One region of the Cupriavidus sp. GA3-3 genome, then DNA from elsewhere that is predicted to be linked to it. Evidence: predicted binding sites of a transcription regulator. Region 1 holds the regulator's gene; each other region holds the start of a gene.
The links. The regulator HrcA, encoded in region 1, represses chaperone genes, less so after heat shock. The targets are predictions, from matches to a motif close to TTAGCACTCNNNNNNNNNGAGTGCTAA.
Positions count from the first base shown of each region.

Region 1 (9,952 bases):
CGGCGGCGGCCACCACCACCACGCCGCGCGCGTTCAGGTCGGTGACGGCCTGTTGCTCAATGCTGCTGCAGGTGCCACCGCCGAGGCTGATATTGACCACGCGCGCCGGCGTCGGATTGGCCGGCACGTTGGGTACCGACAAGCCGCCGGCCCAGCGCATGGCATCGACGGTATCGGACAGCAGCGCGCCGCAGCGGCCCGAGACGCGCACCGGGAGGATGCGCGCGTTCCAGTCGACGCCCGCGATGTCCTGCGCGTTGTTGGTCAGCGCGCCCAGCACGCTGGCGACACGGGTGCCGTGCCAACTGTTGGGCTCGGTCGTCGGGGCCGGCGATCCACCCGGGCACGAGAAACCCGCTGTCACGTTGTCGCCGGCATCGGTGGCATCGGCGTCGCGGCCATCGCCGTCATTGGAAATGGTGCTGCTGCTGATGAAGTCGTAGCCAGGCAACACGCGCGCCGCCAGGTCGGGGTGCGGCAGGATGCCGGTGTCCACCACCGCGATCACCACGCCGCTGCTGCCGCGGCTGCGGTCCCACGCGCGCGGCAGGTTGACGCCGCCCACCGCCGTGCCGGTGCCCATCAGGTAAGGCTGGCGCGAGATGAACTCGGAATCGTTGGGCAGGGTGTCGTGCAGCTTCAGCCAGCGGTCGGGCACGGCATCGGCGATGCGCGGGTCCTGGCGCAGCCGGGCCGCCGCGCCTTCCGGGTCGGCTGCCAGTGCGTCGGGGACCTGCAGCAGTTGCAGGTTGCCGCCCATGGCGCGGCGCGGCGTGACGGCAATGCCGGTGCGCGCGCTCAGCTGCTTGAGCGCATCCGCCGCGGCTGCGGGCGTCTTGCTTGTGCCATCGGCGCCGTCACGCCAGCGCACGATGATCTGGCCGGTGTAGGCGGGTGCGGCATGGACGCCGGCAGCCAGAGCCGCGCTGGCCGGTATTGCGCCGCACACAGCGGCGGCGGCGATGACGATGGCCCGCCAGCGGCGGGCCACGGGGCTGCTACGGAAGTCGGACTGCGCGGGTTGCGGCATGCATACCTCCTGGGGCGTAGCGCGCGGGGGGGCTTGTTATGTAGCGAATACGATTCAGCGTCGTTGCGCAAGGGCGACCGAAGGCTTAAGAACCGTCCTGCAGTCGGGCTCAGCTCTGCGGCATGTCGCGGCTGGTGGGAATGTTGCGGTTAGGCTTGAGCACGCGGTCGGGCTCGGCGGTCTCAATGCGGGGCGTGGCGCGCAGGGTTTCGACCGCCTGGTCGATGGTGGCATCCGCCGAAGGCGAGATCGCGGTGACCAGCCAGACGCCGCCGGACATCGGGCGCTTGACCACATAGCGGATCGGGCCCTTGATCCCGGCCAGCAGCTTGCCGGCGTCCTCCGACAGGTTCACCGCGGGCGGCTTGAAGCGCACCATGATGTCGCCAAGAGAACGGTCATCGCTGATGCTGCCCGGCGGCGGGGCCGAGGACTTGGGCTGGGCCTGGCAGGCGGACAGCGCCAGCAGTGCGGCCGATGCGGCGGTGACGATGGCCAGCACGGCGCGCAGCGATGCGCGCGGTCGTTGCCGGAGGCCGGCTTGCGCTTGGCGGGTCATGGTGAAGCTCCTGTCAGTGTATGGATTGGCGCACGTGCGGGGCGGGCGGGGCCGTCAGCCGGCGGCGCGGCGGCTGCGCCGGCCATCCTTGCCGCCCGCGCCGCGCGCGGGCTGGCTGCCCTGGCCGCCGGCCATGCCTTGCGCCAGCATTTCTTCCGCATGTTGCAGCGTGGTGGCGGTGACGGTGGCGCCGCCCAGCATGCGCGCGGTCTCGACCACGCGCCCGGCGGGGTCCAGCACCCTGATGCGCGAGCGCGTGACCGAACCGTCGCCCGCATCGGTGGTTTCCTTGCTCACCAGCAGGTGCGTGCCGGCCTGCGCCGCCACTTGCGGCAGGTGCGTCACGCACAGCACCTGGCGCGCGCGGCCCAGCTCCTGCAGGCGCCGGCCGACCACCTCGGCCACCGCGCCGCCGATGCCGGTATCGACCTCGTCGAAGATCAGCGTGGGCGTGGGCGAGGCTTCGCTGGTGATCACCGAGATCGCCAGGCTGATGCGCGCCAGCTCGCCGCCGGAGGCCACCCGGGCCAGCGGCCGCGGGCTCACGCCGGCATGGCCGGCGACCAGGAATTCGACCTGCTCGAGCCCGTGGCTCTGGCCTTCGTCGAGCGCATTGAGCGCGGCGACAAAGCTGCCGCCGGCCATCGACAGGCCCTGCATGGCGTCGGTGACCGCGGCGGACAGCGCCTGCGCGGCCTGCTTGCGGGCGTGGCTGAGATGCTGCGCCAGGGTCAGGTAGGCGGCCTTGGCCGCGGCCTCGCGCGCCATCACCTTGTTCAGGTCCTGCGCGGCCTGCAGGTCGTCCAGCTGCTGGCGGCGGGCCACCAGCTCGTCGGGCAGCTGCTCGGGCGGCAGGCGGTACTTGCGCGCGGTGGCGTGCAGCGCCTGCATGCGTTCGTCGACCGCCTGCAGCCGCTCGGGATCGAGTTCGAGCCGGTCGACATAGCGCGTGAGCGAGTGCGCGGCTTCCTCGGCCTGCATCTGCGCGGGCTCGAGCGCGGCCAGCACGTCGCGCAGCGCGCCGTCGACATCGGCCAGCTGCTGCAGCTTGTGCACGATGGTATTCAGCGCCGACAGCACCGAGCCGTCGGCCTCGGACAGTGCGTCCAGCGCGGCGCGGCTGCCGTCGATCAGGCCGGCGGCATGCGACAGCCGGTTGTACTCGGACTGGATCTCTTCCCATTCGCCCGGCTGCGGGTTGAGCTTGTCCAGTTCGCCGACCTGCCATTCCAGCCGCTCGCGTTCGAGCTGCATCTCGCGCGACTGGTGTTCCACCGCCTCGCGCTGGCGCACGCAGGCACGCCAGGCGCGCCAGGCCTCGGCCACCGCGCCGGCCTGCTGGGTGAGGCCGGCGTGGGCGTCGAACAGCAGCCGCTGCGCATCGGGGCGCAGCAGCAGCTGGTGCGCGTGCTGGCCGTGGATGTCGACCAGCTGGTCGCCGACTTCGCGCAGCTGCGCCAGGGTGGCGGCGGTGCCGTTGATAAAGGCCTTGCTGCGGCCCCCGGCATCGACCGTGCGGCGCAGCAGCACGGTATGCACGCCGTCCTCCGCTTCGCTGTTGAGCTCGCGCTCGGCCAGCCAGGCATCCAGTGCCGGGTGGGTCGAGAAGGTGGCGCTGACGCTGGCGCGCGGGGCGCCTTCGCGCACCACGCCGGCATCGGCGCGTTCGCCCAGCACCAGCGCCAGGGCATCGATCAGGATGGATTTGCCGGCGCCGGTCTCGCCGGTGAAGACGGTGAAGCCAGTGGTGAAGTCCAGGTCGAGCGTATCGACGATGACGAAATCGCGGATGGACAGGCTGCGCAGCATCGTGGCGTGGAAGGTAGTCGGTCCGATGGGTTCGGGCTCAGGCTTGGAGGGCGGCTTGATACTGGCTCAGAGGCGGTTGTCCTCGGACGGGTATTCGTGCCAGTGCAGCTTCTTGCGCAGCGTGGCGTAGTAGTTGTAGCCGACCGGGTGCAGCAGGTTGATGGTCTTTTCGGAGCGCCGCACCACGATGCGGTCGCCCGGCAGCAGCGAGGTCAGCGACTGCATGTCGAAGTTGACGCTGGCGTCGCGCGCGCTGGCCACCTCGATGGTGACCTCGGCGTCGTGCGGCAGCACGATCGGGCGGTTGGACAGCGCGTGCGGGGCAATCGGCACCAGCACCACGCCCGACAGCGTCGGATGCAGGATCGGGCCGCCGGCGGACAGCGCGTAGGCGGTGGACCCGGTGGTGGTCGACACGATCAGGCCGTCCGAGCGCTGGTTGTACATGAAGTGGCCGTCCACCGACACCGCCAGCTCGACCATGCCGGAGATGCCCGAGCGGTTCACCACCACGTCGTTCAGGGCCAGCGCGGAGAAGATGTTCATGTCGTCGCGCACCACGCGCGATTCCAGCAGCAGGCGGGTCTCGGCCTCATAGCGGCCGTCGAGCATGTCGGGCAGCACGGTGTGCGCGTCTTCCAGCGCGATGTCGGTCATGAAGCCCAGCCGCCCGTGGTTGACGCCGATCAATGGCACGTCATAGCCGGCGAGCTGGCGGGCGATGCCCAGCAGCGTGCCGTCGCCGCCCAGCACCACGGCCACGTCGGCCTGCCGGCCGATCTCCTCGGCGGACAGGGCAGGGTAGGCGGTCAGCCCGGTGGCGAGCGAGGTTTCGCGCTCGAACACCACGTCCTGCCCGTTGCGCAGGATATAAGAGGCGATCTCCTCCAGCGGCCCTTCGATGCCGGCAGTGGAGTACCGGCCCACCAGGGCGACGGTCTTGAACGAAGTGCGCACGGCGCTGGCTTTCGGGGGGGCGGACATGCGTGGATTAGACCATACCGCCATGACGCTTGTCAGCAGGCGCCAGCGAGCGGGCCAGGCCGGCCGCCAGAAGGTCCAAAACTTGCGTAAAATCGGGGCATCATGGATGAACGCTCCAAAACGCTGCTCAAGACCCTGATCGAGCGCTATATTGCCGAAGGGCAGCCGGTCGGTTCCCGCACCTTGTCGAAATACTCGGGGCTGGACCTGTCGCCTGCGACGATTCGCAATGTGATGTCCGATCTGGAGGAAATGGGCTTTATTGCCAGTCCGCACACCTCGGCCGGCCGTATCCCGACCCCGCGCGGCTACCGGCTGTTCGTCGATTCGATGCTGACGGCCAAGCCGCTGGAGCGCAACGCCGACCTGGCCGAGCTGACCGGCCAGATCCAGGACCAGCTCGGCGGCCAGCAGCTGGGGCCGCAGCGCATGATCACGGCGGCGGCGCGCACGCTGTCCAACCTGTCGCACTTTGCCGGCGTGGTGATGACGCCGCGCCGCGCGCAGGCGTTCCGGCAGATCGAATTCATGCGGCTGTCGGACAAGCGCATCCTGCTGATCATCGTCAGCCCCGAGGGCGACGTGCAGAACCGCATCATCCAGACCGAGCTGTCGTACACGCCGGCCCAGCTGATCGAGGCGGCCAACTTCTTCAACTCGCACTATGCCGGCATGAGCTTCGACGCGGTGCGCGGCCACCTGCGGGTGGAACTGCAGGACCTGCGCCGCGACATGTCGCAGCTGATGCAGGCCGCGGTCGAGGCCGGCAGCGTCGCCGAGGACGAGGACGACGACCACGTCTTCATCAGTGGCGAGCGCAAGCTGCTGGAAGTGGAAGACCTGGCCTCCAGCATGGACAAGCTGCGGCGCCTGTTCGACGTGTTCGAGCACAAGACCAGCCTGCTGCAGCTGCTGGATGTGTCCAGCCATGCGCAGGGCGTGCAGATCTTTATCGGCGGCGAAAGCCGGCTGGTGCCGATCGAAGACATGGCGGTCATCACCGCCCCGTACGAGGTCGACGGCCAGATCGTCGGCACGCTCGGCGTGATCGGCCCCACGCGCATGGCGTATGAGCGCGTGATCCCCATCGTCGACATCACCGCGCGCCTGCTGTCCAGCGCCCTGAGCCAGAACTAGTGCAAAGACTGGCTGGTCTGACAAGCGGCCCCATTCCTGCCGAGCGCGGCAATCGCCGGTGCGCCGCACCGGCGCCATCCCGGCACCGTGTCAACCCGGAAGCGACATGACGTTTTCTCCCGAACCGGCCTACCAGCACGGCCACGCGCCGCGCACGGCGATCCTGCTGGTCAACCTGGGCACCCCGGACGCTCCCACGCCCAAGGCGGTGGGGCGCTACCTGAAGGAGTTCCTGTCCGACCCGCGCGTGGTCGAGATCCCGCGCGCGGCCTGGCTGCCGCTGCTGCATGGGGTGATCCTGCCGCTGCGTTCGCGCGCCTCGGCGCTGAAATACGAATCGATCTGGCTGCGCGAGGCCCATATGACGGGCTCGCCGCTGCTGGTCTACAGCGAGCGCCAGGCCCATGCGCTGCAGCGGCTGATGAACCAGCACGGCCATGAAGTGACGGTCGCGTGCGCAATGCGCTACGGCAACCCGTCGATCGCCTCGGTGCTGGAGGCGCTGCGCCGGCAGGGCTGCGAGCAGGTGCTGGTGCTGCCGATGTATCCGCAATACTCCGGCACCACCACGGCCACGGCCTTCGACGAGGTGTTCCGGGTGCTGGGCCAGTGGCGCAACCAGCCCGAGCTGCGGCTGGTCAAGCATTTCCATGACCATCCGGCCTATATCTCGGCGCTGCACCAGCAGGTCGGCGCCTACTGGGCGCGCCACGGCATGCCGGACTTTGCCCGCGGCGACAAGCTGATCCTGTCGTTCCACGGTGTGCCGCGGCGCACGCTGGAGCTGGGCGACCCCTATCACTGCGAATGCCTGAAGACCGGCCGGCTGCTGGGCGAGGCGCTGGGCCTGCAGCCGGGCCAGTACCAGGTGACGTTCCAGTCTCGTTTCGGCAAGGCGGAATGGCTGCAGCCGTACACCGCGCCGACGCTGGCCGAGCTGGGCAAGGTCGGCGCGGGCCGGGTCGATGTCTTCTGTCCCGGCTTTCCGGCCGACTGCATCGAGACCCTGGAGGAAATCGCCATGGAAGGGCAGACCGAGTTCAAGGTCGCGGGCGGGAAGGATTTCCACTTCATCCCGTGCCTGAATGACGCCGATCCGTGGGTCGCGGCCATGGCCGAGATCGCGCTGCAGCACCTGCAGGGCTGGCCGCTGGCCACGCCGCATCCGCATGAACTGGAAGCACGGCGCACGCGCGCCCAGACCCGGGGAGCGGCGGCATGAATGTCGACTTTGAGCCGGATGCGCGCCAGCGCATCGACAAATGGCTGTGGTGCGCGCGCTTCTTCAAGACGCGCTCGCTCGCGGCCGAAGCGGTGGAGCGCAGCAAGGTGACCGTCAACGGCCAGCCATGCAAGAACTCGCGCGAGGTGAAGCCCGGCGACATGGTGGTGCTGGAAGCGCACCAGCAGCGCTGGGAACTGGTGGTGAAAGGCATTGCCCCGGCGCGCGGGCCGGCGCCGGTGGCGCAGACGCTGTACGAGGAAAGTGCCGAAAGCCAGTCGCGCCGGCTGGCCGACGCCGAGCGCCGGCGCCTGCAGCCGGAGCCGTCCGCGCAGATCCAGGGGCGCCCGACCAAGCGGGACCGGCGCCGCATCGACCACCTGAAGAGCTGAAATGACAACGCGGCGGCACCGGGAAGCCCCCGCTGCCGCCGCGCGCTTGGACCAGGGTCAGGTGGCGCTTATTCCTGCGTGACTTCCTGGCTGACGATAGGGACGATGTAGTGCTTGAACACCGCCTTGCCGCTGCCATACTCCGTATCGCGCGGGGTGAATGCGCCGGAAAGGCAGATAAAGACGGTCATGACCGCCAATGCGGCCACAAGGCAGAGTGTCACGACTGGCAGCTTATGCATGGCCAACCTTCCGGAAGAGGCACAAAGATGAACCATCTCCACAACCCCCGGCATTTTTGTCATTTTTATTACTGAGAATCTTAGTGATTGCGATGCAGCAAAGCAATAAGGCGTCGATTGCATATGCCTGGCCTTTGTAACCGTGTGTTTCCGCGTCACGCCAGCGCCACTCTTGAAAACCTGCGCCTTGCCACCACCTGCACGGAACACGCGCCGATTTACCACCCGCGGCCAGGCCCACGGCGGGCCGCGACAATGCATTGATACGGATCGACATGGAAGAACAGAAGCAGACGCCAACCACCCAGACGCCTACGCCCGCTGGCGATGAGGCGGCCAACGCCAGCCAGGAGGCCGGCGCGCCGGAAACCGCTGCCGTGGACGACGTGGCGGCCCAGCTGGCCGCCCTGGAAGCCAAGGCGCGCGAGCATTACGACCTGTATATGCGCGCCGTTGCCGAGGGCGAGAACATCCGCCGCCGGGCGCAGGAAGATGTCGCCAAGGCGCACAAGTTCGCCATCGAGAACTTCGCCGACAACCTGCTGCCGGTGATGGACAGCCTGCAGGCCGCGCTGGCCGACGGCTCGGGCGATATCGCCAAGCTGCGCGAAGGCGTCGAGCTGACCGCGCGCCAGCTGGCCGCCGCCTTTGAGCGCGGCAAGATCGTTGAACTCAACCCGGTGGGCGAAAAATTCGACCCGCACCGCCACCAGGCCATCTCGATGGTGCCGGCGGACCAGGAACCCAATACCGTGGTGACCGTGCTCCAGCGCGGCTACACCATTGCCGAGCGCGTGCTGCGGCCGGCTCTGGTGACGGTGGCGGCACCGAAATAAGGCCGCCTGGGGCGGCGGCGTGCCGTCCTGGATCGCGACCTGACGCCCGGTGCCGGCTGGCCCGGGCGTTTGTCATTCTGGAGCGAGCATGACCACTGAACCAGGCGCCGGCCCGGCGACATTCCCGGCCCCCCACCTCGACCACCGCGGCTTCGAGGCATTCGGCATGCGCGAGGTCGATGACGGCAGCATCGACGCCGCCATCGCCGCTGCGGGTGATGCGCTGGTGTGCGTGTTCTTCTGGGGGGAGGACTGCTTCAACTGCGAGATGGCCAAGAAGGCCATGCTGGCCAACCCCGAACCGATCCGCGCGCTGGAACTGCGCTGGCTGCATGCCAACGTCTACGCGCATCCCGGGCTGGGCCGGCGCTTTGGCCTGCATGGCATCCCGGTGTTCATGTTCTTCCGGAACGGCAAGAAGCTGGGCCGCGCCACCGGCTGGCATGGCCACGGCCAGTTTGCCGCCGCGGTGGCCAATGCGCGGCTCAAGGCCAGCGGCAAGCCGCTGGCCGGCTGAGTGGGTTCAGCGGGACAGCGCGTAGCCGATGCGGAACTGCCACGGCAGCTTGTGGTTGTAGTCCAGCAGGCTCTCGCCATAGCCGACGAAGTAGCCCGCCATCAGGTAGCCCGCGGTGCCGGGGATCAGCCGCGCCATCGGGTAGGTCAGCTGCGCGTCGACGCTGCCGTACCACTTGCGCGTGCCCTTGCGCAGCGTGGCGGAGAGCTCCCATGAGTCCGGGCGCCCGTAGGCAATGCCCAGGTCCATGAAACCGCGGTAGTGGGCGATGTCGGGGTTGTCGCCCTTTTCCACGTAGGCGTAGAGCTTGGGCGCGACGCGCCAGTGCCAGTCGTTCTGGTCGCCAAAGTAGAAGGTCGGCTTGACGAAGACCGTATTGATGCTGCGCGAGTCGTCGCCGTTGCGGCCATTGGATTCATGCTCCAGGCCGGCCGCCAGCGACAGCCGGCTGATGGCGTTGTTGCGCACGCCGGTATCCGACAGGTAATAGAACAGGCTGGGCCGGTAGTTGGTGTCGCGGAACGGCTTGGACTGCTCGGACAGGTCCCATAGCGAGAACTGGGTGTAGGCCACGTAGAGGTTGTCGAACAGACGCTTCGACGCCGGATCTTCGCCCTGGAAGAGGCGGTACTTGAAGCTCAGCTGGAACTTGGCGTTGGCCCCGTCATGCGCGCCGACCATGAAATACATCGGGTCATGGAACGATAGCCGGGCGCTGTCGCGCAGGTCGGCCGGAGCGGGTGCGGCAGCGTCGGCGGTGGTGACCGGGGTCACCGGTACGGCGGCTTCGGTGGCCGGCTCCAAGCCGTTCGCTGCCAGCGCCTTGCCGGCAACCGGCGGCTCAGCGGTGGCGGATTCACCGGGCCGCGGCAGGCGGTTCAGCGTCAACAGCACCGGCGCGGCGTCGATGCCGGTGGCATCCAGCCGCACCTGGCCGCGCAGGGCCGGCGGCAGCGCCACCGTGTAGCGGATCGCGCGGTGCTCGCCGCGGCGCAGGTTGACCACGGCCGGGCCCGAGACTTCGCGCCACAGCACCAGCCGCACCGGCGCCTGCAGGTCGCCCGAGGCGGTCACTTCGAGCGTGTCGGGAATACGGTAGCGGCGCGTGGCGTCGTCGGCGCTGACCACCAGCGTCAGTGTGAGCGGCTGGTTGCCGTCGATCACGCGCGGCGGCTGCAACAGCGCCACGCCGGCGTGGCCGGCGAGGGGCCAGGCCAGCATCAG
Region 1 covers NZ_KB944478.1:145,039-154,990, reverse strand. Annotated here, with positions in the region: gene mprA (MprA protease, GlyGly-CTERM protein-sorting domain-containing form) at 1-1,030, opposite strand, end outside; gene C265_RS14525 (hypothetical protein) at 1,140-1,589, opposite strand; gene recN (DNA repair protein RecN) at 1,644-3,398, opposite strand; gene C265_RS14515 (NAD kinase) at 3,465-4,382, opposite strand; gene hrcA (heat-inducible transcriptional repressor HrcA) at 4,485-5,519, shown strand; gene hemH (ferrochelatase) at 5,626-6,741, shown strand; gene C265_RS14500 (RNA-binding S4 domain-containing protein) at 6,738-7,133, shown strand; gene C265_RS32520 (hypothetical protein) at 7,202-7,375, opposite strand; gene grpE (nucleotide exchange factor GrpE) at 7,651-8,211, shown strand; gene C265_RS14485 (thioredoxin family protein) at 8,300-8,728, shown strand; gene C265_RS14480 (phospholipase A) at 8,735-9,952, opposite strand, start outside.

Region 2 (9,952 bases), on a different contig from region 1:
TGGCCGGCAAGCGCAGCCAGCTGATTCAGGGCCTGTCGCTGACCATCCTGCTGGGCGCGGTCTTCATGTGCTTCCAGGTGTACGAGTACATGCACGCCTACTCGGAACTGAACCTGAAGCTGACCTCGGGCATCTACGGCTCGACCTTCTTCCTGCTGACCGGCTTCCACGGCTTCCATGTGACCATGGGCGCGATCATGCTGGCCGTGGTGCTGGTCCGCGTGCTGAAGGGCCACTTCACGCCTGACCACCACTTTGCATTCGAAGGCGCCGCCTGGTACTGGCACTTCGTTGACGTGGTGTGGCTGTTCCTCTACGTCGTGGTGTACTGGCTGTAAATCCGGCTGCCGTACCCGCCGGCGCGCCCCCCGGGGGCCGCCGGCGCCAACGCAAAAGAGAAACGCCGCAGGAGGTTGTCCAGCCTGCGGCGTTTGTCTTTTGCGGGCCTGGTGCCCGCGTCCTGGCGTTCAGGGTGCCATGCGGATGCCCGTGCTGTGGATCCAGCCCATCCAGTTCGAGAACAGGATGAACAGGAACAGCGCCATCGAGAACCCGACGCGCAGCATCAGCGAGCGCATCATGTTGGGCGTCGTGCCGCGGTCGCGCATCATGAAGAACAGGGCGGAGGCCAGGCTGGCGATGATCAGGATGAAGGCAACGATGATGACAAAGCGCATGGCGGGGCAGGTCGGGGCCAGGAGCGACGGAAAGACCCATTATCGCACCAGCCCGTTGCCGCTGGCCGCTGCACTGGTGATGATCGCCGTGACCTGCGCGCTGGGCAACTGGCAGCTCAACCGCGCGCACGACAAGGAGGCGCGCGCGGCGCGGCTGCAGGCGCTGTCGGCGCAGCCGCCGGTGGTGCTGGGCACGGCCCCGCTGCCGCAAGTTGTGACCGACCGCACGGTCCGCGTGACCGGGCGCTTTGACACGGCCCGCACCGTATTGCTGGATAATCGCCCCCACGGCAATGGCAGCAGCCCCGGGGATAGCCGCGCCGGCTTCCTGGTGCTGACGCCGCTGCGGATTGCAGCCGCCTCGCCGGCGCCCGCAGGTGCCGCCGGCGCCATGCAGGCGGTGCTGGTGCTGCGCGGCTGGCTGCCGCGCGATGCCCAGGACCGCACCCGGATTGCGCCGTTCCCCACGCCCGAGGGCGAGGTAACGATCGAAGGCACGGCACTGGCGGCCGTGCCGCGGGTCTATAGCCTGGGCCAGGACGCCGCCGGCAGCAAGATCCGCCAGAACCTGGACCTCGCTGCCTATGCGGCTGAAACCGGCCTGGCGCTGCACCCGCTGGTGCTGGAGCAGCGCAGCGACAGCGGCGATGGCCTGGCGCGCGACTGGGCCCCGGCCGACCTGGGCGCGGACCGGCACTACGGCTATGCCTTCCAGTGGTTCGGGCTGGCCGCGCTGACGGTGGTGCTGGTGGTCGTGCTGGGCTGGCGCCGCGCGCGCCGGGTGGCAGCACCGTAACTCGAATGAACCGGGCGCATGCGCTCGCCGAAGACAAAGGACAGACGTACTCCATGGCACAGCAAGACTCCGCCCCGGCCGCCGCGGCCTCGCCGCCGGATACCCGCATCGATGCGCGCACGCGCCGTGGCCGCCTGCAGATGCTGATGCTGTTGCTGGTGTGCGCGTCGCCGGTGATCGCCTCTTACTTCACCTATTACGTCATCAAGCCGCGTGGCGGCGCCACCAACTACGGCGCGCTGGTCGACCCGCAGCGGCCGATGCCGCCGGTGCGCGTCACCGATGAGCAGGGCCGGGCCGTGCCGCTGGAGCAGTTCCGCGGCAAGTGGCTGCTGGTGACCACCGACCCGTCCGCCTGCGACGAGGCCTGCGCGAAGAAGCTCTTCACCATCCGCCAGATCCGCGCCGGGCAGGGCCAGGACCGCGAACGCATCGTGCCGGTGTGGCTGGTGACCGACGACGGCAAGATCGACGAGCGCCTGAACGCCGCCTACAACGAGCCCTACGCGGGTGTGCGCTTCCTGCGCATCGACCGCCAGGCCGCGCAGCAGTGGCTGCCGGCCGAACCCGGCAAGCGCGCCGAGGACACCCTGTTCCTGGTCGACCCGCTGGGCAACCTGATGATGCGTTTCCCGCAGGATCCGGACCCCAAGAAGATGAGCGGCGACCTGAAGAAGCTGCTCAAGGTCTCGCGCATCGGCTAAAGGGGACGGCATGCTGCTGCAACTGGCCATCATCGGCATCCTGATCGCGCTGTTCCCGCTGTCCTACGTGCTGGTGAAGGGGGACCGCAACAAATACCGCAAGCTCGCCTGGATCACGGCGTTCCTGACGCTGGACCTGATCATGTTCGGCAGCTTCACGCGCCTGACCGACTCCGGCCTGGGCTGCCCCGACTGGCCCGGCTGCTACGGGCACTCCAACCCGCACGCCGCGATGGAGCCGATCCGCGCGGCCGAGACCGCGCTGCCCAGCGGCCCGGTGACGCTGGCCAAGGCGTGGATCGAGATGATCCACCGCTACTTCGCCATGGCGGTCGGGGTGCTGATCATCACGCTGATGGTGCTGGCGTGGGTCAAGCGGCGCGAGCTGAAGCAGTCGCCGTGGTTCGCCACCGGGGTGCTGCTGCTGGTGTGCGTGCAGGGTGCGTTCGGCGCTTTCACCGTGACCCTGAAGCTGCAGCCGATCATCGTGGTCACGCACCTGATGCTGGGCATGGCTCTGCTGGCCGTGCTGATCCAGCTGGGCTCGCGCAACGATCCGCCGCACCCGGTCGCGGCGCGGGCCGCGCGGCTGCGCTGGCCGGTGCGCATCGGCCTGCTGCTGCTGGTGATCCAGATCTTCCTGGGGGGCTGGGTCAGCACCAACTACGCGGTGCTGGCCTGCACCGACTTCCCGCTGTGCAATGGCCAGCTGGTGCCCGAGATGGATTTCCGCCACGGCTTCACCCTGTGGCGCCAGCTGGGCATGACCGCCGATGGCGACTACATCCCGCACGCGGCGCTGGTGGCGATCCACTGGGTGCACCGCGGCTTTGCCTTTGTCGTGCTGGGCTACCTGGCGTGGCTTGGCCTGCGAGCGCGCCGGCTTGAAGGGCTCGCGCGCGCGGCCGGCTGGCTGCTGGCCACGCTGGTGCTGCAACTGGCCACCGGGATGTCCAATATCGTGTTCGACTGGCCGCTGGTGGCCGCGGTTGCGCACAACGGCGGCGCGGCGCTGCTCCTGCTGCTGCTGGTCCGCCTCCACTACAATACAGGGCTCGCAGGGCTCACCATGCGGGCCGCCGGCGCCCCCGCTGCCGTGCCGAACGCCGCCCGCGCCACATGAAAGACAAGACCCCTTCCGTGGTTACCGCTACCCACCCCCATTCGCTGGGCAAGTTGAGCCGGATACGGCACCTTGCCCGACAATATGCCGCCCTGACCAAGCCGCGCGTGACGCAGCTGGCCGTGTTCTGCGCCATCATCGGCATGTTCCTCGCCACGCCCGGCATGGTGCCGTGGCGCGTGCTGATCGGCGGCGCCGCCGGCATCTGGCTGCTGGCCGGTGCGGCCTTTGCCATCAATTGCCTGGTCGAGCAGAAGATCGATGCGCTGATGCGCCGCACCGCGTGGCGCCCGTCGGCCACCGGCGAGATCACCACGCCGCAGACCCTGGTGTTCTCCGCCGTACTGGGCGGCGCCGGCATGTGGCTGCTGCACGTCTACGCCAACGACCTGACGATGTGGCTGACCTTTGCCACCTTCCTCGGCTACGCGGTGGTCTACACCATCCTGCTCAAGCCGGCCACGCCGCAGAACATCGTGATCGGCGGGCTCTCGGGGGCGATGCCGCCGGCGCTGGGCTGGGCCGCGGTGGCGGGCGAGGTACCTGCCGAGGCCTGGTTCCTGGTGCTGATCATCTTCACCTGGACCCCGCCGCACTTCTGGGCCCTGGCGCTGTACCGCCGCGCCGACTACGCCAAGTCCGGCCTGCCGATGCTGCCGGTCACGCACGGCGAGCGCTACACGCTGCTGCATATCCTGCTGTACACGCTGATCATGATCGCCGCGACGCTGCTGCCCTTTGTCTACGGCATGAGCGGCTATATCTACCTGGCGGCCGCGTTGGCGCTGGGCGCGGGTTTCCTGGCCTACGCCTGGAAGATGTACCGTAACTATTCGGACGAGCTGGCGCAGCGCACCTTCCGCTTCTCGATCCTGTACCTGTCGCTGCTGTTCGCCGCGCTGCTGGTCGACCACTACTTCAAGTTCGTGCCGCAGGTCTGACCTGTGGCCGACCGGCTGCGGCATCTTGTCGCGGCCGGCGCAGCGTGGCGGCACGATCGGCGATACTGCGTGATGTCGCCGCCCTCCGGTGCCGCTGTTTCCTCCCACCCCTGACCGGTTTCCGCCGCATGCCCCGCCTAAGCCCCGCCTCCGGCCTGTTCGCCGCCTTCCGCCGCTTTTCCCTGCTGGCCGCGCTTGCGCTGGCCGTGGCTGCCTGCGGGCAGCAGAAGGCCTCGTTCCGCAATGTCGACATCACCGGCGCGGCGGACTTCGGCAAGGACTTCTCGCTGACCGACCATCACGGCAAGGTGCGCACCATCGCCGACTTCAAGGGCAAGGCGGTGGTGATGTTCTTCGGCTACACCCACTGCCCGGACGTGTGCCCGACGACGATGGCCGAACTGAAGGCGGTGATGGAGAAACTGGGCCCGGATGCCGACCGCGTGCAGGTGCTGTTCGTCACGGTCGACCCGGAACGCGACACGCAGGCGCTGCTGGCGCAGTACGTGCCGGCCTTCGATGCGCGCTTCCTGGGGCTGCGCCCGGCCGACGAAGCCGCACTGCAGAAGTTGACCAAGGACTTCAAGGTGTTCTACGCCAAGGTGCCGGGCAGCTCCCCGAACAACTACACGGTGGACCACTCCGCGGGCAGCTATGTGTTCGACCCGGACGGCAAGCTGCGGCTGTTCATCCGCCACGGCCAGGGTCCGGATCCGATCGCGCACGACCTGAAACAGCTGCTGTCGTGACGTGAAAGGGTGGGAAGGGGTGCGGCATAAGGTCGCACTCACCCTCTCGCGGGCAACAAAAAGGCCGGTCCAGTGGACCGGCCTTTTGCATGGCTGGGGGTGCGGATCAGGCGAACGCCTGCAGCGCCCCCTTCATCTTCTTCATGGCCGCGGCCTCGATCTGGCGGATGCGCTCGGCCGAGACGCCGAACTCGTCAGCCAGCTCATGCAGCGTGGCGCCGCCCGAGCCATCGTCTTCGACGTGCAGCCAGCGTGCCTCGATGATGCGGCGGCTGCGTTCGTCCAGCTTGCCCAGCGCTTCTTCCAGGCCCTCGACCTGCATGCGGTCGTGGCGCTTGGCTTCCAGCACGCGGGTGGGCTCGTTGTGGTTGTCCGCCAGGTAGGCGATGGGGGCGAATTCCTCTTCGCCGTCGTCGATCTGGCCTTCCAGCGCCAGGTCGCCGCCCGACAGGCGGGTTTCCATCTCCATCACTTCTTCGGGCTTGACGTTCAGCTCGCGCGCCACGGCCTCGACCTGCTCCGGCGTGAACGTGTGCGCGCCCTGCTTGTGGCTGCGCAGGTTGAAGAACAGCTTGCGCTGGGCCTTGGTGGTGGCCACCTTGACCATGCGCCAGTTCTTCAGCACGTATTCGTGGATCTCGGCCTTGATCCAGTGCATCGCGTACGACACCAGGCGCACGCCCTGGTCGGGGTCGAAGCGCTTGACCGCCTTCATCAGGCCGATATTGCCTTCCTGGATCAGGTCGGCGTGGGGCAGGCCGTAGCCCAGGTACTGGCGGGCGATCGACACCACCAGGCGCAGGTGGGACATCACCATCTGGCGGGCAGCGTCAACGGAATCGTGGTCGCGGAGCTCGCGCGCCAGGCGCTGCTCTTCCTCCGCGGTCAACAGCGGAATCCGGTGGACAGCCTGGATATAGCTGTCGAGGTTGCCAACGGTGGCCGGGAAGGTCAGCGCGAAGCTGCCCGTGCTCCGGGGTGCCGTCGGCAGACGGTTATTCAGGGTTTGGTCGGCAGACAAGACTGCGTTCACTCAATGGCTCCTTTCGCATCCGGCGGTTCGGTTGCCGGGGTGCCGCGCCTGTTGGGGCGGTGGCACTGCAACACATATTAGCACTCAGGCCGGGTGAGTGCTAATTGGAGCCCCGATGGTCGTGATAGTTCCTCTCGATTGCTCTTGCTGCTGGCATAGCTACCTATCAATTCGAGCGGCGGGAACGATACCCACGGTTCGGCGCACTGGATGTTAGAGCGGTGCCGGGCACGGGGGTTCTGCCCGCTGCTGCAATGATTTGTTGCAGCAGCGGCTACACTCGACCAAGCTGCGGCGCGCTGGCATCCTTGCAAGCCTCTCTCATTCCACCGGAGGAGTTATGTCTGCTATCGAACACTTGCTCAAGCCGCATGTGCGCGACCTGGGCGATTTTACCGTGCGCCGGCTGTTGCCCGCCGCCGCCACCCAGACCGTTGGTCCGTTTATCTTCTTCGACCATATGGGGCCGGTGCAACTGCCGCCGGGCGGCGGAGCCGACGTGCGCCCGCATCCACATATCGGACTGGCCACGGTCACTTATCTGTTCGAGGGCGAGATCATCCACCGAGACAGCCTGGGCAGCGACCAGGCGATCCGCCCGGGCGATGTCAACTGGATGACCGCCGGGCACGGCATCGTGCACTCGGAGCGCTCGCCCGAGCATGTGCGCCCCGCCGGGGCCCGCCTGCACGGCATCCAGACCTGGGTGGCACTGCCGCAGGAGCATGAGGGTGCCGAGCCGTCGTTTTTCCACCATCCCGCCGCCACGCTGCCACGGATCGAGCGGCCGGGTGTGCGCATGGTGGTGATTGCGGGCGATGCCTTTGGCCAGGTCTCTCCGGTCAAGGTCTTCAGCCGCACCCTGTACGTGGCGATCGAGCTGGATGCGGGCGCGAGCGTGGAGATCCCGGCCGATCATGCCGAGCGGGGCATCTATCCGGTGGACGGGGCGGTGGCGCTCGACGGCGAGCCGCTGCCGGCCGAGCATATGGTGGTGCTCACGCCGGGCCAGCCCGCAACGCTGACGGCCACGACGCCGTCGCGCGTAATGCTGCTGGGCGGCGACCCGACCGACGGGCACCGCTTCATCTACTGGAATTTCGTTGCCAGCAGCAAGGTGGCGATCGAGGCCGCCGCCCAGCGCTGGGAGGACGATCAGTTCCCGCACGTGCCGGGCGAGACCGAGCGCATCCCGCTGCCCCCGCGCAAGCCCTGACAGCGGTCCCGGGGCTGGCTCAGACCGGGCTGGCCCAGGTCACGCGAGTGCCTTGCCGCAGGCATTCGCGGATGGCCTCGACCTGGATCGCGATCGGTGCCGGCACCGGCGCCGCGCCGTCCAGCACGCGCCGGATCCAGGCCACGGTCTGGCCGGCGTCGCTGCCGGGCGGCAGTTCAGGCACTTCGGCCAGCGAACCAACAGCCGGATCGACCAGCGTCTGCTGGTGCCCCTCGTGCAGCCAGTCGATGCGGCTGGTGCGGCGCGCATCGGCCACCACTTCGCCCTCGGTGCCGCGTGCCAGCAGCACGTTGGCGGGTTCATGCGAGAAGTAGTCGGTCAGCGTCTCGCGGTATTCGGGGTGGGTGTAGCTGTACAGGCGCAACCCTTCCGCGGGCGAATGCTCGCCCACCGGCTGCAGCATCTTGGCCACCGTATGCGCCGAATTGCGCAGGCCGATCACGGTGCGCCGCTCCAGCAGCTGCGACAGCCCGGGCGACAGCACATCCACCGGCAGCACCGCCAGCGGCCCGAGGTCGCTGCTCTCGCGCAGCCGTGCCGAGGCGTCGCCGGTAGTCGCGCACAAGGGCACGCCCAGCGCCTCGAACAGCGCCATGCTGGTCACGCGGCCATTGAACAGGCGCGTGCCGTGCACCAGCACGGGGACATCTTCGCGCGCCAGCAGCAGCGCCAGCAGCGGCACCAGGTTGGGTTGCTTGCGCGCACCGTTGTAGCTGGGGATCACCACCACCTGCCGGTCAGGCGGCGCCGGCAGCGGCTGGCAGTGCGCATGGGCGGCTTCCAGCATGCCGGCCAGCTCGTGCGGGGCCTCGCCCTTGATGCGGTAGGCCATCAGGATGGCGCCGAGCTCCAGGTCCGAGACGCGCCCGGCCAGCATGGCGTCGAACAGGGCCTGCGCGTCTTCGCGCGGCAGCGCCCGCGCGCCGTTGACGCCGCGGCCGATCTCCTTGATATAGCGGGCAGCAGGGAAGGACGTGGCTGGCGTGGTCATGGCGGCGTGGGGGTAGTCTGTTCTGGGTTCATGATAGCGGAGCCAGGCCGCCGCGCCCATCGCCGCCTGTGCCACATAGGGCCGCCCACCGGCACGCGGCCGGCGGGCACTACGCGGCTTCCTGCAGCGCCGGGTTGCGCTGCTTGCGGTAGAGGAAGTCCAGCACCGCGGTGCGGCAGGCGTGGTAGGCCTTGTCGTCGGCCAGCGCGACGCGGTCGCGCGGACGCGGAAGCTCCACCTTCAGGATCTCGCCGATGGTCGCGGCCGGACCGTTGGTCATCATGATGATGCGGTCGGCCAGCAGCACGGCCTCGTCGACGTCGTGGGTCACCATCACCACGGTGCTGCGGGTGCGCGCCACGATCTTGATCAGCTCGTCCTGCAGGTGCGCGCGCGTGAGCGCATCGAGCGCGCCGAAGGGCTCGTCCATCAGCAGCACCTTGGGCGCCATCGCCAGCGCGCGGGCAATGCCCACGCGCTGCTTCATGCCGCCGGAGATCTCATGCGGATACTTGTTCTCGGCGTGCGTCAGGCCCACCAGCGCCAGCGTGTCGTGCGTGCGCGCCTTGAGCTGCGGCTTGCTCTCGCTGGCGGCGAAGACGCGCTCCACGCCCAGGTAGACGTTCTCGAAGCACGTCAGCCACGGCAGCAGCGAATGGTTCTGGAACACCACCGCGCGCTCCGGCCCCGGCCCGGCGATCTCGCGCCCGGCGCAGATCAGCGCGCCGGTGGTGGGCGTGGCCAGTCCCGCGACCAGGTTCAGCAGCGTGGACTTGCCGCAGCCTGAATGGCCGATCAGCGTGATGAACTCGCCCTCGGCGATATGCAGGTTGATATCGCGCAGGGCGACGAACGGGCCCTTGCGGGTCTTGAAGGTCTGGCCGACGTTTTCGATGCTGACGAACTTGTCCATGGCGATTCTCCCCGCGTGTCAGTTGGTGCCGTAGCTGAAGCGCCGGGCCAGCGCCAGCAGCGCATGCTCCAGCAGCAGCCCGATGATGCCGATCACGAAGATCGCGATCACGATGTGCTCGACCTTCAGGTTGTTCCATTCGTCCCACAGCCAGAAGCCGATGCCGGTGCCGCCGGTCAGCATCTCGGCCGCGACGATCACCAGCCACGCGGTGCCGATCGACAGCCGCACGCCGGTCAGCATGTAGGGCAGCACCGCGGGGAACAGCACCCGCGTGAACACCTTCCATTCCGACAGGTCCAGCACGCGCGCCACGTTCAGGTAGTCCTGCGGCACGCGCGTGACGCCGACCGCGGTGTTGATCACCATCGGCCAGATCGAGCAGATGAAGATCGCCCAGATCGCGGCCGGGTTGGCGGCCTTGAACAGCAGCAGGCCGATCGGCAGCCACGCCAGCGGCGAGACCGGGCGCAGCAGGCTGATCACCGGCGCGGTCATCGCGTTCAGGAAGGCGAAGCGCCCGATCAGGAAGCCGGCCGGGATGCCGACCAGCGCGGCCAGGCCGAAGCCCGCCGCGACGCGCGCCAGCGATGCCAGCACGTTCCAGCCGATGCCCTGGTCATTGGGCCCGTTGCGGTAGAACGGGTCGGCAAACAGCGGCACCGCGGCGTTCCATGTGGCCTGCGGCGTGGGGATGGCCGGGATCATCGTGGCGATGCCGTGCCAGGCCAGCACGAACAGGGCAAAGCCCAGTACCGGCGGCACGGCCTTGAGCACCAGCGCGGCGA
Region 2 covers NZ_KB944502.1:183,996-193,947, reverse strand. Annotated here, with positions in the region: gene C265_RS26390 (cytochrome c oxidase subunit 3) at 1-338, shown strand, start outside; gene C265_RS26385 (twin transmembrane helix small protein) at 468-677, opposite strand; gene C265_RS26380 (SURF1 family protein) at 676-1,473, shown strand; gene C265_RS26375 (SCO family protein) at 1,527-2,177, shown strand; gene C265_RS26370 (heme A synthase) at 2,188-3,300, shown strand; gene cyoE (heme o synthase) at 3,297-4,241, shown strand; gene C265_RS26360 (SCO family protein) at 4,370-4,990, shown strand; gene rpoH (RNA polymerase sigma factor RpoH) at 5,097-6,023, opposite strand; gene C265_RS26350 (pirin family protein) at 6,364-7,239, shown strand; gene ybiB (DNA-binding protein YbiB) at 7,259-8,251, opposite strand; gene C265_RS26340 (ABC transporter ATP-binding protein) at 8,361-9,164, opposite strand; gene ntrB (nitrate ABC transporter permease) at 9,183-9,952, opposite strand, start outside.
Region 2: rpoH (RNA polymerase sigma factor RpoH) is a predicted target of HrcA. The motif match lies at 6,101-6,127, and genes of this name have one in related genera.

Region 3 (9,952 bases), on a different contig from region 1:
TTGCGCACATAGGTGGTGGTTTCGATGCCGATCTTCTCCGCCACCACGATCTCGACATTGTTGAACCACTTGTCGGGATCCAGCCCGCGCGCCGCAGCCTCCTTGCGCATCTTGGCGATATTGCCGGGCCCGGCGTTGTAACTGGCAAAGGCGAACAGCGGCCGGTTGGATTCCGAGAAATGCGCGTCGGGGAAGTACTTCGTCATCAGCCGGTCCATGTACTTGGCGCCGGCGTGGATGTTGGACTCGACCATCTGGATATTGCCCACGTTCAGTTCCTTGCCGGTGGCGGGCATGATCTGCATGATGCCGACGGCGCCCACGCGGCTGCGCGCCTGCTGGTTGAGCTGTGACTCCTGGAAGCCCTGTGCCGCCAGCATCAGCGGGTCGAAGCCATAGTCCTTGCCATACTTCTCGAAGAAGGCAACGGTCTGCTGGAAGCGCTTGTATTCGGCGTCCTCGGTGTTGTTCTTGATCTGCTTGACCCGGCGCATGGATTGCTTGATCAGGTATTCCGCCATGCCCTGCTTCTTGACGTAATTGACATAGAAATCGTCAATGACCTGCCGCAACTGCGGGCTGTCCTTGCGGAAGGCCCAGCCGACATAGCCGCCTTCACGCACCGCCAGGTCCTGGCGCACCTTGATGTCAGGCAGGATCTGCGCCCACATTGCGGCCTTCCAGTCGTCGACCACGACGATCTCCAGCAGGCCCGCGTTCAGCATCTCGAGCACGTCCTCGTCTTCAAGGGCATCGGGCAGCAGCACCAGCTTCATCGGCGCCTTGCCGGACTGGCGCAGGCGGTTGTTCAGTGCAGTCAGGCTGTCGTAGTAGCTGCTCGCGCGGCGCACGTGGACGGTCTTGCCCGCCAGGTCGTCCAGGCTCTTCAGCGCCGGCGACTTGGGGCCGGTCACGATCAGCTCGCGCACTGGCTTGCGGTCGCGCGGCGCGGCAAAGTCGACCAGCTTCAGCCGGGCCTCGGTCTCGGTCAGGTTGCCGGCGGCGATATCGCCCAGGCCCGCCGCCAGGTCGGGCAGCAGCCGGTCGCGCGTGGTGGGGATGATGATGATGGTGAGCGGGCGCTTGCCCAGTCGACTGGCGTAGGTCTTGTTCAGGTAGCGCTCGAATTCCCGCACCAGTTCTGCGGTAATTCCGCGCTCGTGGCCTTTGTCGCTGAAGTAGAGGGTGCGGCTGTAAGGCACCAGCACGCGGATGACGCGACTGTTGACCATCACATCGAAGTCGCCCATGCGCGGCTTGTTGGCCAGGTTGAGGCCGCGCGGCCTGGCGACATCTGCCTTGCCGGTTGCGGCTTTCGCCGCGGGGGCCGCAACGGGCGCGGACGCCGGCGCCGGCTTCTGCTGCGCTACGGCAAACGTGCTGCACAGGCTGAGTGCGCCCACCAGGCCGGACAGGAGAAGGCCTGCGAACCAGTGGCGTGGGTGGGCAGCGGACATGGCGCAGATGGCAAGCCGGGCAGAAAGGCGCACGACTCGCTCGTATCGAGTCTAGGCGCGATCCTGCCTCTTGCAAGCCGCCAGGGTCCGGATGCTGCCGAAGGGCAAACGGGAGGGGTATGTCTGGCACGAAGAAGGTGGCCGGCTGATCCCGGCCACCCGTCTCGCAAAGGCTGGCGCTATTGCTTTGGTGCGGCCATTTCCTGCTTGGCCGTTGCATCGGCTGCCTTGTTCTCTACTTTGCGCTCCTGCTTGGCAGCGCCGACTTCTTCCTTGTACTCACCCTTGGCCGCCTTCTTCTTGGCCTTGTACTCGGCGGCGGCCTTCTGGCGCGCCTCGCGGCGTTCCACCAGCGGGTCCTTCGGCGGCTCGATCTGGGTCATGCCGGGCGGCACGCCCTGGCCGCCTGCTGGCGTGGCAGAGGTTGCCGGCATCGCCGGGGTCGCGGGCATGCCCTGGGCAGCAGGGGTTGCCGGCGTGGCCGGGGTAGCGGGGGTGGCGGTTGTCTGGGCAATGGCCGCAGCGCAGCTGAGGCCAGCCAGGCCTGCGGCAATCACGCTGGCGATTCGGGTAAGGCGAGCAGGCTGTTTCGGATCCATGGAATACCTCCAGAGTCGCTGTCGGAGGCGCCGGCAACGGAAGCGCTCGGCGCGGCGTACGCCGTACATCCGGCCAAGACGGGCGCGCGGCGACAAGCCCAGTCTAGGTAGCGGCACCACGTTGCGCTGTCAGGCACACGCCCGAATGGGTGCCGGGATTATTCCTACAGGCGGGTCGTTGCCGGCCGGGAGCCCATGCCGCGCAAGGCATCAACCGCTCCTCGGGAAAACCCGCATCACACCCGCGTCTTGAAATGCCCCTACCCCGTCCCTATAATTAGCACTCGTCAGGGGTGAGTGCTAACAGCCTCCTGCGACACCTGAACATTTCTGACGGCCGTCGCCTCGGTAGCCGGCCGATTTGTGATCAAAAACTCACTTTGTATCTAGGAGTCCGTATGAATCTGCGTCCTTTGCACGACCGCGTGATCGTGAAGCGTCTGGACAACGAAACCAAGACCGCGTCCGGTATCGTGATTCCCGACAACGCTGCCGAGAAGCCCGATCAAGGCGAAGTGCTGGCAATCGGTCCTGGCAAGAAGGATGACAAGGGCAACAACATCGCCCTCGACGTCAAGGTCGGTGACCGCGTGCTGTTCGGCAAGTACGCCGGCCAGGCCGTGAAGGTGGAAGGCCAGGAACTGCTGGTCATGCGCGAAGAAGACATCATGGCCGTGGTGAACAAGTAATTCACCAACTGACCGCCACCCCGTACAGATTTCAGGAGATTCAAGAATGGCAGCTAAAGACGTAGTGTTCGGCGACGCCGCACGTGCCAAGATGGTCGAAGGCGTGAACATCCTCGCCAACGCAGTCAAGGTGACCCTGGGCCCGAAGGGCCGCAACGTGGTGCTGGAGCGCAGCTTCGGCGGCCCGACCGTGACCAAGGACGGCGTGTCCGTGGCCAAGGAAATCGAGCTGAAGGACAAGCTGCAGAACATGGGCGCCCAGATGGTCAAGGAAGTGGCTTCCAAGACCAGCGACAACGCCGGTGACGGTACCACCACCGCTACCGTGCTGGCCCAGTCGATCGTGCGCGAAGGCATGAAGTTCGTTGCCGCCGGCATGAACCCGATGGACCTGAAGCGCGGCATCGACAAGGCTGTTGCCGCCGCCGTGGAAGAGCTGAAGAAGGTCAGCAAGCCCACCACCACCAGCAAGGAAATCGCCCAGGTTGGCGCGATCTCGGCCAACAGCGACACCTCCATCGGTGAGCGCATCGCCGAAGCCATGGACAAGGTCGGCAAGGAAGGCGTGATCACGGTTGAAGACGGCAAGTCGCTGGCCGACGAGCTGGAAGTCGTGGAAGGCATGCAGTTCGACCGCGGCTACCTGTCGCCGTACTTCATCAACAACCCGGAAAAGCAGGTTGTCCAGCTGGACAACCCGTTCGTGCTGCTGTTCGACAAGAAGATCAGCAACATCCGCGACCTGCTGCCGGTGCTGGAGCAAGTGGCCAAGGCCGGCCGCCCGCTGCTGATCGTCGCTGAAGACGTCGAGGGCGAAGCCCTGGCGACCCTGGTGGTCAACAACATCCGTGGCATCCTGAAGACCGCCGCCGTCAAGGCTCCGGGCTTCGGCGACCGCCGCAAGGCCATGCTGGAAGACATCGCCATCCTGACCGGCGGCACCGTCATCGCTGAAGAAATCGGCCTGACGCTGGAAAAGGCTGGCCTGAACGACCTGGGCCAGGCCAAGCGCATCGAGATCGGCAAGGAAAACACCATCATCATCGACGGCGCCGGCGACGCAGCTGCGATCGAAGGCCGCGTCAAGCAAATCCGCGCCCAGATCGAAGAAGCGACCTCGGACTACGACCGTGAGAAGCTGCAAGAGCGCGTGGCCAAGCTGGCCGGCGGTGTTGCCGTGATCAAGGTTGGCGCTGCCACCGAAGTCGAAATGAAGGAAAAGAAGGCCCGCGTGGAAGACGCCCTGCACGCCACCCGCGCTGCGGTGGAAGAAGGCATCGTCCCCGGCGGTGGTGTGGCCCTGCTGCGTGCCCGCGCTGCGATCTCGGCACTGACCGGCGAAAACGCCGACCAGAACGCCGGTATCAAGATCGTGCTGCGCGCCATGGAAGAGCCGCTGCGCCAGATCGTGCTGAACGCCGGTGAAGAAGCTTCGGTGGTCGTTGCCAAGGTTATCGAAGGCAAGGGCAACTACGGCTACAACGCCGCTTCGGGCGAGTACGGCGACCTGGTGGAAATGGGCGTGCTGGACCCGACCAAGGTCACCCGCACCGCACTGCAGAACGCCGCTTCGGTGGCTTCGCTGATGCTGACCACCGACTGCGCAGTTGCCGAATCGCCGAAGGAAGAATCGGCTCCGGCAATGCCGGGCGGCATGGGCGGCATGGGCGGCATGGAAGGCATGATGTAATTCATCGCCGACCGCCTGCCCTCACGGGCAGGCTGTCTTGGAAAACCCCCGCGGGTGCGAGCCCGCGGGGGTTTTTTCGTTCCGGGCAGCGCGACGCTCGCGCCTTGCCATGCACGAGCGCAGAAAACTCTCACCCTGATCTAAGGCTTGCCCTATTTGTGGAGCGGAAGGCGCCGGCTACATTTCTAATCGCCGCCTATTGAACCCGCGGGCAAATCCCGGATCAACCCACCTCCTAGCATGGCTGCCATGGAAAACGAAATCACTACATCGCCACGACGCTGGCTGGTTCATGCCACCGCGTGCATCAGGCGCGTGCCTTCGGTGCTTGCCTGTGCGGCACTCATGTGCCTGGCATACGCCCAGGCGCATGCTGCCTGCATGGGAACCACCGTGACCTCGCCGTTCCTGCCGGCCACGGTGAGCATCAGCAAGACCACCGGTATCGGCCAGGTGATCTCCAGCGCCACCATTACCGTAACGGTGACGTGCGACGACACCGGACTGCGGCACCCATCTACCAATGGCTGGGCCCTGAACTACACGCCGCAGACGCCGCTGGTGGCGACTTCGATCTCGCAGCAGACCTTTGCCACCGCCATGCCGGGACTGGGCTATCGCATGTACATGCCCGACGGCAATCTGATTGCACCGACCAGCTACGGCACCAACGGCGGCGACAACTTCGGTGCCAACTGCATGGGGGCGGCTTCGGGCGGGGTGCCTTGCACGATGCCGCTGGGCACCTCGACCCAGACCTTCCGGTTCCGGCTGGACCTGGTGCGGACCAGCACGGTGCTGACCAGCGGCACGTTCAGTGACAGCCTGATGCGCTTCGGCTACCAGGACAGCTGGACGGGGGGCTCGGGACCGGGGCCGTGGACGGCCCAGTTCGGCGAGCAAATGACTTCGCCAGTGACCTTCCGCTTCATTCCGCCAAGCTGCAACCTCAGCGCCGGCACGGCGAACCAGGTCATTACCTTGCCCAAGATCAGCGCCTCGTCCCTGCCCACCATCGGCTCGACCGCGGGCGCGACGAGATTCGGGCTCACTCTCGAGAATTGCGTCACCCAGTCGATCGTCACGATGAACATCAGCGGCGATGCCACCGCCGTGGGCAGCGTCCTGCGGAACAACGGCTCGGCGCAAGGCGTTGGCCTGCAGATGCTGAATGGCGGCCCGGCGGGCACCCCGCTGCCGCTCAACGCCGATGTCGGCATGGGCAATGTCGGCGCGGCAATGACCATGGCCATTCCGTTGGGGGTGAGGTACTACCGGGTAGGCCCGGTCACGCCAGGCACGGTCGACAGCGTGGCAACGGTCAATTTCAACTACAACTGAGGGATGCGCGCGGCAAGGGCTGAGGCCGGCTCCGGCGCGCGTCAGACCACAACCACGCAGCACCAGTCGAAGCGCTTGTTTTCCAGCTCGCCGGTGCGGCGGCTGACGTAGCCGCGGGGGTTGCAGACCACGCGCGAATCGTCGATGCAGTAGTCGAAGCTGGTGTGGGTATGGCCGTGGATCCACAGGTCCGCCTTTGCTACCAGGTCGGGCCGGCGCGACAGGAAGCCGCCCGAGACCAGGTCGTGCGAGTAGCGCGGGTCCAGGCTGCCCAGGTCGGGGCCGTGATGCGTGACCACCACGGTCTTGCCATCGTAGGGCTGCGCCAGTTGCGCCGCCAGCCAGGCCGACGCGGCCTGGTGGCGCGCCAGCGCGTCCTGGGGCGTGAAATGCCGCGGACGGCCGTCGTCGCCGTGGAGTTCGATCAGGCGGTGATCCAGCATCACAGCCGCGCAAGCCTGCATCGCGTCATCGCGCCGGTCAGTGCCGAACAGGGTGTAGTCAGTCCACCAGGTAGTGCCGATGATGCGTACCCGTCCGTGCGCGCCATTGAATTCGGCCACGGTGCCATTGAGCACCTGTATGCCCGGGTGCGCCTCGGTGGCTTCGGCCATCAGGCGATCCACGGTATCGAAGTTGCTTTCGTAGTATTCGTGATTGCCGGGCACATAGACCACCGGCTGGCTGAAGGTGCGCGCGGCCCAGTCGATGCCGTCGCGCCCGTTGGCGATGTCGCCGGCCAGCACCACGACGTCGGCATCGCAGGCAGGCACGGACTGCGGCATGTTGTGCTCGATGTGGAGGTCGCTCAGGATGCGTAGCTTCATGGGGACTCCGGAGGCGCATGGGGCTCGCTGCATGGGCCGCTACGGCGGCGGGTGGTTGCCTGCATTCTTAATAAGCCAGCCCGTCTGGTCAAGTCCCGCGAATCCCGACGAAAAGCAAAAAAGCCCGGAACCAGGTCCGGGCAAGTGACTGTCTAGCCGGCATTGCACCGGGAGACAGCCGGGGGAAACGATCACGGTTTCCCGGAAGTATTACCCTCCCTGTCCGGCCATGGTGGGCAGGAGAACGCGATAGATCTGGATAAAGGCTGGCCCGAGCAGCACCAGCAACAGCGACGGGAAGATGGTGAAGATCAGCGGGAACAACAGCTTGAGCGCGATCTTGGCGGCTTGCTCCTCGGCCCGCATGCGGCGTTTGGTGCGCAGCATGTCGGACAGCACGCGCAGGGACTCGCCCAGGCTGGTGCCGAAGCGGTCGGCCTGGATCAGCATGGAGGCGAACTTGTCCACGTCCTCCACGCCTGTACGCAGCGACAGGTTAGACAGCGCCTTTTCCTTCGAGAAGCCCGAGCGCAGCTCCAGCAGCATCAGCTGGAGCTCATCGGCCAGCACCGGGCAGCGCAGCGCCAGCTCGTCGGCCACGCGCATCAGCGCTGCATCGAGCCCGAGGCCGGCCTCCACGCAGACGGTCAGCAGGTCGATCACGTCCGGAAACTCTTCAAACACCGTACGCTGGCGCTGCGCGACCTTGCGCGCGAGAACGACGTTGGGCAGGTAGTAGCCGATTGCCCCCAGCACTGCCAGCAACGCGAACATGATATTCCGGTCCTGCAGGCCGGGCTGGCCGGCGGCTGCCAGCAGCCCGATCATCGGCAGGGCGATGGCCAGAACGGTCTTGGCCGCAAAGTACAGCGGTGCGGCACTGGCATTGCGCCAGCCGGCGTTCATGAAGCGCACGCGCAGCTGCGAGCTCTCCCACCCCTCCTTGGGCAGTGACAGCCGCGATACCGGCTGCGCCCATTGCACCAGCTTTTCGTATAGCGGATTCTGCTTGCCAGGATCAGCCCCGAGCTGACCCGCCTGGCCTGCAATCTGCTCCGCCCGCCCCCGCAAGCGGTTGGGCGAGAACACGTAGAGCACCCCGAACACCGTGCCGAACGCCGCCACGAAGATCAGCGCGAGCACGACAAACTGGTCCGCCTGAAACCCCTGGATAATGCCTTGCATGATGGACTCCCGTCAGGATAGCTGTCCAAGCCCTGCTTCTTCGAGCACTGCATGTACTTGTGGAACCGCACGCTGCACATTCATACCCGGATACGGATGATCTTGCGCATCCACAGCACACCGAAGGTCATTGATACCAGCGCGCCGCCGATCATGCGCAAGCCAATCGGGTCCTCCCACAGCACCTTCATGAAGCCTGGATTCACCACCAGAATCAGCCCGGCAGTGCCGAAGGGCAACAGCCCCAGCACCCACGCGGACATCTTGCCTTCCGCCGACAGCACACGGATCTTGTCGAACAGCTTCAGCCGCTCGCGCACCATCGTGCCGATGGTGTCGAGGATCTCCGCCAGGTTTCCGCCGCTTTCACGCTGGATCAGCACCGCGATGACGAAATAGCGCAGGTCGCCCACCGGTACCCGGATGGCAAGGTTGGTCATGGCCTCGTCCAGTGCCACGCCATAATTGATTTCCTCGAAGGTGGTGCGGAACTCCGGCCCGATCGGGGCCTTCATTTCCTGCCCGACCATGCCGAGCGCGCCACTGAATGAGTGCCCGGCGCGCAGGGCACGGCTGATCATGTCGACGGCATCAGCCAGCTGTGCCTCCATCCGCTTGATCCGCTTGGCGCGCTGGCGCATCACATGCAGCACTGGCAGCAGGGCGGCCAGCGCCGCGCCGGCGAGCACCAGCGGTACCGGGATCGGCAACAGCGGAATCAGTGCCACCGTGCACAGCGCCACCATCGCGCAGTAGCCCAGCAGTTGCGCCACCGACCAGGTGCTGCCGGATTGCTCCAGCCACCGGTCCAGCGCGCCCACGCGGGGCACGCTCATGAGCCACTTCTGCAAGCGCGGCGAGCCTGCCAGCATGCGCTTCTTCAGGATCGACAACTGCTCTGCGCTGACATGTCCGCCCGCCGACAGCGCCCGCAGCCGCGCCTCGATGCGCTTGGCCGCGGGGCCATGGGCGTTGCTCCACCACAGGTAGATGCCCTCGACGCAGAGCACCACGGCCACGAACAGCAGGATGCCGAAGGCGTAGAAGATCGTGCTCATGTGTAGCTCCCCGGGATTGTTTGTTGTTGTATCGTGCCAGGCGGATCAGACTTCGAAGCGCTTGGCCGGGTCATAGGTCTCATCCGGCAGCCCCACGCCGAACACGCGCAGCCGCTCGGCAAACTTGGGATAGACCCCGGTCGCCCGGAAATTGCCGCGGACCGTGCCATCCTTGTCCACGCCCGTGCGCTGGAAGGTGAAGATCTCTTGCATATTGATGATGTCACCCTCCATGCCGGTGATCTCCTGGATGCTGATGATCTTGCGCCGGCCGTCGGTCATGCGCGCCGCCTGCACGATCACCGTGATGGCCGAGGAGATCTGCTGCCGCATGGCCTTGGCCGGCATGGTCAGGCCGGCCATGCTGACCATGTTCTCCAGGCGCGTCAGCGCGTCGCGCGGGGTGTTGGCGTGGATCGTGGTGAGCGAGCCCTCGTGGCCGGTGTTCATTGCGTTGAGCATGTCCAGCGCCTCGCCGCCGCGCACTTCGCCCAGGATGATGCGGTCGGGGCGCATGCGCAGTGCGTTGCGCACCAGTGCGCGCTGGGTGATCTCGCCCTTGCCTTCAATATTGGGTGGTCGCGTTTCCAGCCGCAGCACATGGGGCTGGCGCAGCTGCAGTTCGGCCGCATCCTCGATTGTGACCACGCGCTCGTCTTCCGGGATAAAGCCCGACAGGATGTTCAGCAGCGTGGTCTTGCCGCTGCCGGTGCCGCCCGACACCAGCACGTTGACCTTGGCCTGCGAGAGCGCCTGCAACAGCTGTGCCATCGGCGGCGTCAGGCTGCGCAGGTTCACCAGGTCGGACACCTGCAGCGGATTCACGGAAAAGCGGCGGATCGACAGCAGCGGCCCGTCGATGGCAGAGGGCGGGATAATGGCGTTGACGCGCGAGCCATCGGGCAGGCGTGCGTCGACCATCGGGCTGGTCTCGTCGATGCGGCGCCCCACGCGCGACACGATCTTCTCGATCACCTTCATCAGGTGCGCGTCGTCGTAGAACACCACGTCGGTCAGTTCAAGCTTGCCGCGCCGCTCCACATAGGTCTGGCGTGCGGTGTTGACCAGGATGTCCGACACGGTGGGGTCATGAAGCAGGGGCTCGA
Region 3 covers NZ_KB944469.1:165,278-175,229, reverse strand. Annotated here, with positions in the region: gene C265_RS08950 (transglycosylase SLT domain-containing protein) at 1-1,457, opposite strand, end outside; gene C265_RS08945 (hypothetical protein) at 1,637-2,056, opposite strand; gene groES (co-chaperone GroES) at 2,455-2,745, shown strand; gene groL (chaperonin GroEL) at 2,792-4,435, shown strand; gene C265_RS30980 (fimbrial protein) at 4,817-5,776, shown strand; gene C265_RS08925 (metallophosphoesterase) at 5,818-6,603, opposite strand; gene C265_RS08920 (type II secretion system F family protein) at 6,814-7,788, opposite strand; gene C265_RS08915 (type II secretion system F family protein) at 7,869-8,846, opposite strand; gene C265_RS08910 (CpaF family protein) at 8,892-9,952, opposite strand, start outside.
Region 3: groES (co-chaperone GroES) is a predicted target of HrcA. The motif match lies at 2,334-2,360, and genes of this name have one in related genera.